Regions from separate parts of the Streptomyces pallidus (ex Mingjun et al. 2026) genome, predicted to be linked through region 2. Evidence: riboswitches for the same ligand, from Rfam matches in the RefSeq annotation. Region 2 holds a riboswitch; the other holds the start of a gene.
The links. A riboswitch is a leader RNA that binds a small molecule or an ion and turns the genes downstream of it on or off. The one in region 2 is predicted to bind cyclic di-AMP.
Positions count from the first base shown of each region.

Region 1: linked by a shared signal. The riboswitch ahead of ACSHWO_RS20565 (transglycosylase family protein) and the one ahead of ACSHWO_RS09285 (M23 family metallopeptidase) in region 2 are both predicted to bind cyclic di-AMP.

Region 1 covers NZ_CP196181.1:4,650,531-4,656,047, reverse strand. Annotated here, with positions in the region: gene ACSHWO_RS20585 (Ppx/GppA phosphatase family protein) at 1-661, opposite strand, end outside; gene ACSHWO_RS20580 (DUF501 domain-containing protein) at 658-1,215, opposite strand; gene ACSHWO_RS20575 (FtsB family cell division protein) at 1,290-1,778, opposite strand; gene eno (phosphopyruvate hydratase) at 1,924-3,210, opposite strand; gene ACSHWO_RS20565 (transglycosylase family protein) at 3,518-4,231, opposite strand; cyclic di-AMP (ydaO/yuaA leader) riboswitch at 4,234-4,401, opposite strand; gene ACSHWO_RS20560 (transglycosylase family protein) at 4,678-5,517, opposite strand, start outside.
Region 2 covers NZ_CP196181.1:2,180,227-2,185,743, reverse strand. Annotated here, with positions in the region: gene ACSHWO_RS09295 (M16 family metallopeptidase) at 1-710, shown strand, start outside; gene ACSHWO_RS09290 (M16 family metallopeptidase) at 731-2,098, shown strand; cyclic di-AMP (ydaO/yuaA leader) riboswitch at 2,313-2,468, shown strand; gene ACSHWO_RS09285 (M23 family metallopeptidase) at 2,482-3,279, shown strand; gene ACSHWO_RS09280 (GntR family transcriptional regulator) at 3,515-4,180, shown strand; gene ACSHWO_RS09275 (HPr family phosphocarrier protein) at 4,383-4,664, opposite strand; gene ACSHWO_RS09270 (bifunctional acetate--CoA ligase family protein/GNAT family N-acetyltransferase) at 4,861-5,517, shown strand, end outside.

The DNA.
Region 1 (5,517 bases), 2.5 Mb from region 2:
CCGAGCCCGCCAGGCCGACCAGGGTGCGGGCCTCGCGCAGCGGGACCGTCTGCTCGGCCAGGTCCAGGGCCGCCTCGATGTCGGCCCGTACGGCGGCGATCTGCTGCGCGGTCGGCGGGTCGGTGACCTCGCCGTCGACGACCAGGTGGCGCTCGGTCATCCGTACGCAGCCCACGTCGACGGAGCGGGCCGCCCGGACGTGCTCCTCGCCGACGACGAACTCGGTCGAGCCGCCGCCGATGTCCACGACCAGGAACGGCTTGTCCATGTGGTCCGTGCCCGCCAGCTCCTTGGTGGCGCCGACGAAGGAGAACTCCGCCTCCTCGTCACCGGAGATCACCTCGGGCTCGACGCCCAGGATCTCCACGACCCCGCGGACGAAGTCCTCGCGGTTCTCGGCGTCGCGGGAGGCCGAGGTCGCCACGAAGCGCAGCCGCTCGGCCCCGAGCTCCTTGATCACCTGGGCGTACTCGCGGCAGGCCGCGAAGGTGCGCTCCAGGGCTTCCGGGGCCAGCCGGCCGGTCCTGTCGACGCCCTGGCCGAGCCGGACGATCGTCATCCGACGGTCCAGCTCCACCAGCTCGCCGGTGGCCGGGTCGCAGTCCGCCACCAGCAGGCGGATGGAGTTCGTACCGCAGTCGATGGCGGCGACCCGGGTCACGCCTCCGGCTCCTTCTGCTCCGCGGCCGCGCCACCGCCGCCGCACGGGGTGACGCAGGGGCCCTTCGCCCACCACTCCGGCAGCATGGCGAGGGCCTCGTCGCCGAACGGGTTGACGCCGGGGCCGGCGGCCAGCGAGTGACCGACGAGCACGTGCAGGCACTTCACCCGGTCCGGCATGCCGCCGGCGCTGGGAAAGCCCTGGAGCACCTCGATGGCGTCGCGGCGCTGGATGTAGTCCTCGTGCGCGGCCCGGTAGGCGGCGGCGAGTTCGGGGTCCTCCGCGAGGCGGGCCTGCATCTCCTTCATCACGCCGTTGGCCTCCAGCGTGCCGATCGCGGAGGCCGCGCGCGGGCAGGTGAGGTAGTACAGCGTGGGGAAGGGCGTCCCGTCGGGCAGTCGGGGCGCGGTCTCCACCACGTCGGGCTGGCCGCAGGGGCAGCGGTGGGCGATGGCCCGCAGCCCGCGCGGCGGGCGTCCGAGCTGCTGCTCGAACGCCTCGATGTCCGCGTCGGTCGGCTCGGTCCGGTCGGTCTGGGGCGGGGGCGTCTGCATGCCTGGAGGAAGTCTTTTCGTTCTCGTCGTTCGGGTGGGGTGGTGCTCTGGTGCTGCTGCCGGTCGGCGGTGCGTCAGTCGCCGGGGCGGTCGGCCTTGTCGACGCCGTCCCAGACGTTCGAGTACCAGGGGCGGTCGGCCCCGGCCTGTCCGGTGCGCCGCTGCTCGGCCACCTCGGCCCCGGGGTCGTTCATGATGTAGCTGATCTCGCCCGGGCGCACGAAGTGCAGGTGTTTGCGGGCCTGCTGCTCCGCGTACGCGTCGTCCTGCCAGCGGGCCTTCTCGTCGCGCAGTCGTTCGAGGCGTTTGCCGGCCGCCGCGGCCGCCCGCTGCTGCTCGGCGATCTCCGAGCGCTGGGAGACGTACTGGCGCATCGGGTACGCCAGGGCGACGACCAGCGTACAGAGGACCAGCGCGAGCAGGGCCGCCCGCCCGGTCAGTCGGCTGCGGCGGACCTGGCGGCGGCTCTGCGAGCGGTAGACGTGGGCCGCGGTCCGCTCGCCGAGCTGCTTGAGCCTGGTCGCGGTGGAGAAGGTGGAGAACCGATCCCGGTTCCCGGCCATTGGTCCGCCTCCCCTGGTGTCCGCGCGCCGACGCGCGCCCTCGTACTCCTACGCACTACGCACTACGTCCCCGCACACGGTACGGGACCGAGTGCGGGGACGTACGGAGGCTCAGGGCCGTCGGCCCTCGAAGCTCTCGGGGCCGTCAGCCCTTGAAGCGGGGGAACGCGCTGCGGCCGGCGTACACCGCGGCGTCGTCGAGGATCTCCTCGATGCGCAGCAGCTGGTTGTACTTGGCGACGCGGTCCGAGCGGGCCGGGGCGCCGGTCTTGATCTGACCGCAGTTCACGGCGACGGCGAGGTCGGCGATGGTGACGTCCTCGGTCTCGCCGGAGCGGTGCGACATCATGCACTTGAAGCCGTTGCGCTGGGCCATCTCGACGGCGTCGAGGGTCTCGGTCAGCGAACCGATCTGGTTCACCTTGACGAGCAGGGCGTTCGCGGAGCCCTCCTCGATGCCGCGGGCCAGACGCTCGGGGTTGGTGACGAAGAGGTCGTCGCCGACGATCTGGACCTTGGAGCCCAGCTTGTCGGTGATGGTCTTCCAGCCGGCCCAGTCGTCCTCGAACAGCGGGTCCTCGATGGAGACCAGCGGGTACGCCTCGACGAGCTCCGCGTAGTACTCGGTCATCTCGGCGGCCGAGCGGGACTGGCCCTCGAACTCGTACTTGCCGTCCTTGTAGAACTCGGACGCGGCGACGTCGAGCGCGAGCGCGATGTCCTTGCCCGGGGTGTAGCCGGCCTGCTTGATGGCCTCGACGATGAGGTCGAGCGCGGCGCGGTTGGACTCCAGGTTCGGGGCGAAGCCGCCCTCGTCGCCCAGGCCGGTGGACAGGCCCTTGGTGTGCAGGACCTTCTTGAGGGTGTGGTAGACCTCGGCGCCCCAGCGCAGGGCCTCGGAGAAGGACTCGGCGCCGATCGGCGCGATCATGAACTCCTGGATGTCCACGTTGGAGTCGGCGTGCGAGCCGCCGTTCAGGATGTTCATCATCGGAACGGGCAGCAGGTGCGCGTTCGGGCCGCCGAGGTAGCGGAAGAGCGGGAGGTCGGAGGCCTCGGACGCGGCGTGCGCGACGGCGAGGGAGACGCCCAGGATGGCGTTGGCGCCGAGCGAGCCCTTGTTGTCGGTGGCGTCCAGGTCGAACATGGCCTGGTCGATCAGGCGCTGCTCGGTGGCGTCGTAGCCGACGAGCTCCGGGCCGATCTGCTCGATGACCGCGAGGACGGCCTTCTCCACGCCCTTGCCCATGTAGCGGTTCGGGTCGCCGTCGCGGAGCTCAATGGCCTCGAAGGCACCGGTGGAGGCGCCGGACGGAACGGCAGCACGGCCGGTGCTGCCGTCGTCGAGGCCCACCTCGACCTCGACCGTGGGGTTGCCTCGGGAGTCCAGGATTTCCCGGGCTACGACGACGTCGATGGACGGCACGAGCATCTCCTTCTGGGATGTGACGCTGGGTGTGCGGTGGCGGGTCAGGCCGTGGCCGGCCTTGCCGCCTAGAGCCTAACCGGCTCCGGGCGGTCGGCTGGCCGACCGCCCGGACCCTGGGACGAAAAAGGGCCCGAATACCCCGCTTCCGGGACATACGGACCCTCATTCGGGCTGCCTCCGACCGCTGTCGGGGGCGCACGCACCACCGCCCGGCGCGTGGGGGGATACGCGCCGGGCGGTGTGCTTCACACGTGCGGTGACCGTCCGCGGAAGTCCGCGCGGGTCACGCACGCGGGGCTTCGCGGGATGTTCAGCCGAGCTTCAGCTTCTGGCCCGGGAAGATCAGGTCGGCGTCGGAGACGATGTCCTTGTTGAGCTCGAAGAGCTTCTCCCAGCCGCCCTTGACGTTGTGGGCCTCGGCGATGGTGCCGAGGGTGTCGCCGGCCTTGACCTCGTAGGAGCCGTTGCCGGTCTTCGGGGCGGGGGCCTCGGAGCGCTCGGACCGGGTCGTGGGGACCTCGGTGCGGGAGGTCTCCTTCTTGGTCTCGGTCTTCTTCGGCTGGGTCTTCTTGGTCGTCTCGGTCTTCGGAGTCGACTTGGTGGTGGTGCTGTTGGTGGTGGTCGAACCGCCACCGGTGTAGGCCGAGTTGGACAGGCCCTTGCCGCAGACCGGCCAGGCGCCCTTGCCCTGGCCCTTGAGGACCTTCTCCGCGATGGCTATCTGCTGCGCCTTGGAGGCCTGGTTGGCCTGCGGGGCGTACGCCTTGCCGCCGTAGCCGGCCCAGGTGGAGGCCGAGAACTGCAGGCCGCCGTAGTAGCCGTTGCCGGTGTTGATGGACCAGTTGCCGCCGGACTCGCACTGCGCGACGCGGTCCCACTCCGAGGACGTGGCGGCGGAGGCGGTGCCCGCGGCCATGAGCGGCGCGGCGACGGCGACACCGGCGACACCGGCGAGGGTCACGATGCGGGTGGTCCGCTCGATGGCGGTGGCGCGACGGTGCTTGCCCTTGCCCGAAAGCAGCATGGAGTTCTCCTCACCGACGCCTGCGAGGTGAGCTGTCGGGTTCGGGCGGATGAGTGCCCGGCCGCGCTGTGACGCGCTGCTTCACCCCAAGCCGGTTCGCGCCGTCTTTCAACGGCTCTTCCCGGCACCTACGTTGGTTCCCCCGCTCCTGCCTTCGGCGCTTGACGCGACGTGTGTTCCCTCCGCCCGCCGGCAGGATTCGGCGATGCGGTCGAAGGGGCCCGCGGTGGCGAGCGGTTCAGACCGTAGACATGACTCTCCCCGATGTTCAACGAGGAACATCGGGGAGAGAAGGCCCCTACTTGCGCTGCTTTTCGGGGTGTTTGCGCAGGTGGGGGCGGGGTTTGCCCAAGCCTTCAGGCGGGACACGCCAGTTGACCGGAAGAGATGCATGTCTCATTTGAACGAACCGGACATTCGACGCTTTCCAGGTGACCCAACTGCACCTATTGCCCGTTTAGATCCAGATTCTGCCCCGGCTTGATCAGGTTGGCGTCACCACCGATGACCTGCTCGTTGGCCTTGTACAGGGCCCCCCAGCCGCCCTTCACGCCCTTGGTGTTCGCGATGGTCGCCAGGCTGTCACCCTCCTTGACCGTGTACGAGGCCGGCGAGGCCTCGACGGCCGCCGCACCACGGTGCTTGCCGGTGCCGAGGGTGCTCGGGACGGCTCCCGGGTCGGTCGAGGCGCCCGGTGCGCCCGGCGTGCCCGGCGCCGACGGGGCGGAGGGGTTCGCCGGATCGGCCGGGCTGCCGCCCGGGGAGCCGCCCGGGTTCGGGGACCCCGGCGTACCGGGCGCGGAGGCGTCCGGGGTGCCGGGGGTGCCCGGCGCGGTCGGGGTGGGCGTGACCGGGTTGGCGGTCGGGTCGCCGGGGAAGACCGGCGGGACCGTCGGGGCCGTGGTGGTCCCGTCCGGGTCGGGCATGACGGGCAGCCCGGTGGACGGTCCCGTGGGCGCGGGCGGGAGCGTGTAGTCCGGCGCGGGGGTCGGGGCGCCGTAGTCCGTGGCCCGGTTGCCGGAGCCGTTCTTGGGCACCTCGGAGTCCGGGCGGCTCTGGGACTGGCCGACGGCCCGGTACTGGCCCTTGGCGCCGGGGTCCACGTCCGCGGCGGGGGCCTCCTTGGACAGCCCGGCCTGGGCGGCGCAGTTCTGCCAGGCCTCGGGGCCCTGGCCGCCGAGCACCCGCTCGGCGACGGCTATCTGCTGGGACCGGCTCGCGAGGTCGGCGCGCTCGGCGAACTCCTCGCCGCCCGCGCTCTTCCACTCCTCCTGGGTGAACTGGAG
Region 2 (5,517 bases):
TCGAGAAGTACTTCGGCACCATCCCCTCCCACGACGGCAAGCTGCCGCCGCGCGACGGCACGCTGCCGGACATCATGGGCGCCGAGCAGCGCGAGGAGATCGTCGAGGACGTCCCCGCCCGCGCGCTGATGGCGGCCTACCGGCTCCCCCACGACGGCACGCGCGAGTGCGACGCCGCGGACGTGGCCCTGACCGTCCTGGGCGGCGGAGAGTCCTCCCGCCTGCACAACCGCCTGGTACGCCGCGACCAGACGGCCGTGGCGGCCGGCTTCGGCATGCTCCGGCTGGCCGGCGCGCCCTCGCTGGGCTGGCTGGACGTGAAGACCTCCAGCGGGGTCGAGGTGCCCTCCATCGAGGCGGCCGTGGACGAGGAGCTCGCGCGGTTCGCCGCCGAGGGCCCGACCGCCGAGGAGATGGAGCGCGCGCAGGCGCAGCTGGAGCGCGAATGGCTGGACCGGCTCGGCACGGTGGCCGGCCGCGCCGACGAACTGTGCCGCTTCGCGGTGCTGTTCGGCGACCCGCAGCTGGCGCTGACCGCCGTCCAGCGACTGCTGGACGTCACCGCCGAGGAGGTGCAGGCCGTGGCCGCGGCCCGGCTGCGCCCCGACAACCGCGCGGTGCTGGTGTACGAGCCGCTCGCGACCGACGCCGGTGACGGCGCCGACGACTCCGACGCGACCGAGAACGAGAACGAGGGGGCGGAGCAGTGAGCGACACCGCAGCCGTCACGATGACCTTCCACCCGCGCCCCCAGGCCGGGCAGCCCCGGCCGTGGGCCTTCCCGGCCCCCGAGCGCGGCGCCCTGCCCAACGGCCTGACCGTGCTGCGCTGCCACCGGCCGGGCCAGCAGGTGGTGGCCGTCGAGGTGAACCTCGCCGCCCCGCTGGACGCCGAGCCGCAGGGCCTGGACGGCGTGGCGACGATCATGGCCCGCGCCCTGTCGGAGGGCACGGACAAGCACACCGCCGAGGAGTTCGCCGCCGAACTGGAGCGCTGCGGCGCCACCCTCGACGCGCACGCCGACCACCCGGGCGTGCGCGTGTCGCTGGAGGTGCCCGCCTCCCGGCTGGCGAAGGCCATGGGCCTGCTCGCGGAGGCCCTGCGGGCGCCCGCCTTCTCCGACAGCGAGATCGACCGCCTGGTGCGCAACCGCCTCGACGAGATCCCGCACGAGCTGGCCAACCCGCAGCGCCGCGCCGCCAAGGAGCTGTACCGCCAGCTCTTCCCGGCCGACCTGCGGATGTCCCGCCCGCGCCAGGGCACCGAGGAGACGGTGGCCCGGATCGACTCCGCGGCCGTGCGCGCCTTCTACGAGGCCCACGTGCGCCCCGCCACCGCCACCGCGGTGGTCGTCGGCGACCTGACCGGCATCGACCTGGACGCCGTGCTGGCGGACACCCTGGGCGCCTGGACGGGCACCGCGGGCCGGCCCGTGGAGGTGCCGGCGGTGACCGCCGACGACACCGGCCGCGTGGTCATCGTCGACCGGCCCGGAGCGGTCCAGACGCAGCTGCTCATCGGCCGGATCGGGCCGGACCGGCACGACACCGTCTGGGCGGCCCAGGTGCTCGGAACGTACTGCCTGGGCGGCACCCTCACCTCGCGCCTGGACAAGGTGCTGCGCGAGGAGAAGGGCTACACCTACGGCGTGCGCGCCTTCGGCCAGGTGCTGCGCTCCACGGCCGACGGCCGGGGTGCGTCGATGCTCGCCATCAGCGGCTCGGTGGACACCCCCAACACCGGCCCGGCCCTGGACGACCTGTGGAAGGTGCTGCGCACCCTCGCCGAGGGCGGCCTGACCGACGCCGAACGGGACGTCGCCGTGCAGAACCTGGTGGGCGTGGCCCCGCTGAAGTTCGAGACGGCCGCGGCCGTCTCCGGGACGCTGGCGGACCAGGTGGAGCAGGAGCTCCCCGACGACTACCAGGCCCGGCTGTACGCGCAGCTGGCCGCGACCGGGACGGTCGAGGCGACCACGGCGGTCGTGAAGGCCTTCCCTGTCGACCGTCTGGTCACGGTGCTGGTGGGCGACGCGGCGCAGATCGAGGCCCCGGTGCGGGCGCTCGGGATCGGCGAGGTCACGGTCGTCACCAACTGACGTCCGTTCCCAGCCCGTCGGCGTACGACGGCGGGCGAATGAAGGGGCTTCGGCGGCTTGTCCGCCGGAGCCCCTTATGTCTGTTTGGCCCGGAGGTTGGCTTATGCGGTGTGGCGTGCGCAACAAAAGGCCGTGACCATTTGGTGATTGACTGGTGATCCGCCTAGCGTCGGCCGTGCTGTCCGTCAGATGTACGAGCCGCACCCGCGGCACCGGGCAGCGATCGCCGAGTCCCCGTCAGGCGCGAGCCTGGGGAGCCGGGGACCCACACGTCCCTGGGGTGAATCGGGCCGCCTCGCCAGAGGGGCCCGTAGGAGACCTTCCTGCTCCGAACCCGTCAGCTAACCCGGTAGGCGAGAAGGAAGGAAAGGATCAGCCTCTCCATGGCCTTTGGCAGCCGCGCCTCCGGTAAGCACCGTGGTTCCAGCCGTCTGAGCCGCAAGACCGCCGGTTACGCCGGTGTGGCCGCTCTCGCGACCACCGGTGTCGTGGGCACCCTCGCGGGCCCGGCGTTCGCCGCCTCGGACAACACCGCCTTCTCCGGCGAGGACACCGGGCTGAACGCGGTCGTCACCGCCGCGGACGTCGCGGGCGACGTCGAGGCCCAGGCCGAGGCCCAGCAGGCCGCCGCCGAGGCCGCCGCCGCCAAGGAGAAGGCCGAGGCCGACGCGAAGGCCCGGGCCGCCGAGGCCAAGCAGAAGGCCGAGGAGAAGGCGCAGGCCGAGCGCGAGGCCGCGGAGCGCGCCGCCCGCGAGGAGGAGCGCAAGCGCCTCAACACCTTCGTCTCCCCGCTCGACGACTCCTACGTCTCCACCCAGTACCGCGCGGGCGGCGGCATGTGGTCCTCCGGCAGCCACACCGGCATCGACTTCCACGCCGCGTCCGGCACCTCGGTGCACGCGGTGGGCGCCGGCACCGTGGTCGAGGCCGGCTGGGGCGGTGCCTACGGCAACAACGTCGTCATCAAGCACAACGACGGCACCTACACGCAGTACGGCCACATGTCCTCGCTGAACGTCTCCGTCGGCCAGCAGGTCACCCCGGGCCAGCAGATCGGCCTGTCGGGCTCCACCGGCAACTCCAGCGGCCCGCACCTGCACTTCGAGGCCCGCACCGGCGCCTCGTACGGCTCGGACATCGACCCGGTCGCGTACCTCCGCTCGCACGGCGTCGACCTCTGACCAAGGCGCGCCGACACGCGTCCGCGCCCACGCTCCGCCCGAAGGCCCCGGCTCACCGAGCCGGGGCCTTCGGCGTCGCGATCGGCGGTCGTCACGGTGGCGCGGCGCGTGGCCGTAAATACCCGTGCTTTCCGGCCGCGCTCGGAAAATTTCACTGGTTGTCATAGAGTCACCGTACGATCCCAGTACGGTCACGGCATTTCTCGCCGGCAATCGGAAAAGCGGAGGTCCGGCCTTGCGTATTCCCGCGCACGCGGTATGCACTGCAATCCGCGACGACATCGTCTCCGGAGCGTTCGAACCGGGCGGCAGGCTGACCGAGGAGGTGCTGGCCCGCCGCTACGGCGTCTCGCGCGTCCCGGTCCGCGAGGCGCTGCGGACCCTGGAGTCCGAGGGCTTCGTGACCACCCGTCGGCACGCGGGCGCCTGTGTCGCCGAGCCCACCGAGCAGGAGGCGGCCGACCTGCTGGAGCTGCGGATGCTGCTGGAGCCGCTGGCGGCCTCGCGGGCCGCCCGCCGGCGCACCGAGGGTCACCTCAAGGTGCTGCGGGGGCTGGTCAGACTGGGTCAGGAGCGGGCCAGGCAGGGCCGGGGCGAGGACCTGCGGGCGCTGGGGAGCTGGTTTCACGAGACGCTGGCGCAGGCCTCCGCCAGCCCCGGGCTGATCGCGCTGCTGGCCCAGATGCGGCACAAGGTCGCCTGGATGTACGTCGTGCAGGCGCCGGCCCGGCCGGTGGAGTGCTGGGCGGAGCACGGCGCGATCGTGGACGCGGTGGCGCGCGGGGACGCCGAACGCGCGAAGGCGCTGACGGCGCTCCACGCCGAGCGGACGAGCGGGGCCTACCGGCTGCGGGTGAGGACTTCGCAACCTGCCGTAAACACGGCGAGTGGTTCGCTTTAACAGGAGCGGCGTATGAATAGGGGGATGCCGCGTCCGCGGCTTTTCCCGCAGGCCCCCGTATTTCTCCGCCCCGGCCATACGAATTCCGGGTGCTCCGGAATTCGTATGGCCCGGGCAGGGGAGTGGAAAACAGAGAAGCCGCGGTCCCGGAATTCTCCGGACGCCGCGGCTCCACCGTCCGTGCGGTGTGAACCCGAAGGGGTCAGACGGTCTCGGGGAGCTCCTCCAGTCCCTCCGCGACCAGCTTCGCCAGGCGGTCCAGGGCCACCTCGGCGCCCTCGGCGTCGGAGGCCAGGACGATCTCCTCGCCGCCCTGGGCGCCCAGGCCGAGCACCGCCAGCATGGAGGCGGCGTTGACGGGGTTCCCGTCGGCCTTCGCGATGGTCACCGGGACGCCGGAAGCGGTCGTGGCGCGGACGAAGATCGAGGCGGGACGGGCGTGCAGGCCCTCGGCCCAGCCGACGTTGACGCGGCGCTCTGCCATGGTGATGCCCTTCAGGTTCTCACTGTTGTCTAGACCAGTCTCTCACGACGCCCCGGGTGCTCCCACCGGCCTCCGGCCGACCTCCGGACCCGGTTCTCCCGCCGCTCGACGTACCCCAGCTTGCACCGGTTCGCACGGCGCCGCCGGATGCGCCGCGCAGGAGCCTTCCCGGCCGACCTGGCCTTAAGATCGCCGCATGACCACCGCGTCGGACCCCTCGTACCCGGCCCACTGGGAGGCGGACGTCGTCCTGCGGGACGGCGGCACGGCCCGGATCAGGCCCATCACCACCGAGGACGCCGGGCGGCTGGTCAGCTTCTACGACCAGGTCTCCGACGAGTCGAAGTACTACCGCTTCTTCGCCCCCCACCCCCGGCTCTCCGACCGCGACGTGCACCGCTTCACGCACCACGACTACGTGGACCGCGTCGGCCTCGCGGCCACCGTCGGCGAGGAGTTCATCGGCACCGTCCGCTACGACCGCATCGGCCCCGACGGCCGCCCCGCCTCCGCCCCCGCCGACGAGGCCGAGGTCGCCTTCCTCGTCCAGGACGCCCACCAGGGCCGCGGCGTCGCCTCCGCCCTGCTGGAGCACATCGGCGCGGTCGCCCGGGAGCGGGGCATCCGCCGGTTCGCGGCGGAGGTGCTGCCCACCAACACCAAGATGATCAAGGTGTTCACGGACGCCGGCTACCAGCAGAAGCGCAGCTTCGAGGACGGCTCCGTCCACCTCACCCTCGACCTCGAACCCACCGCCGAGTCCCTCGCCGTGCAGCGCGCCCGCGAACAGCGCGCCGAGGCCCGGTCTGTGCAGCGGCTGCTGGCCCCGGGCTCGGTCGCGGTGGTCGGAGTC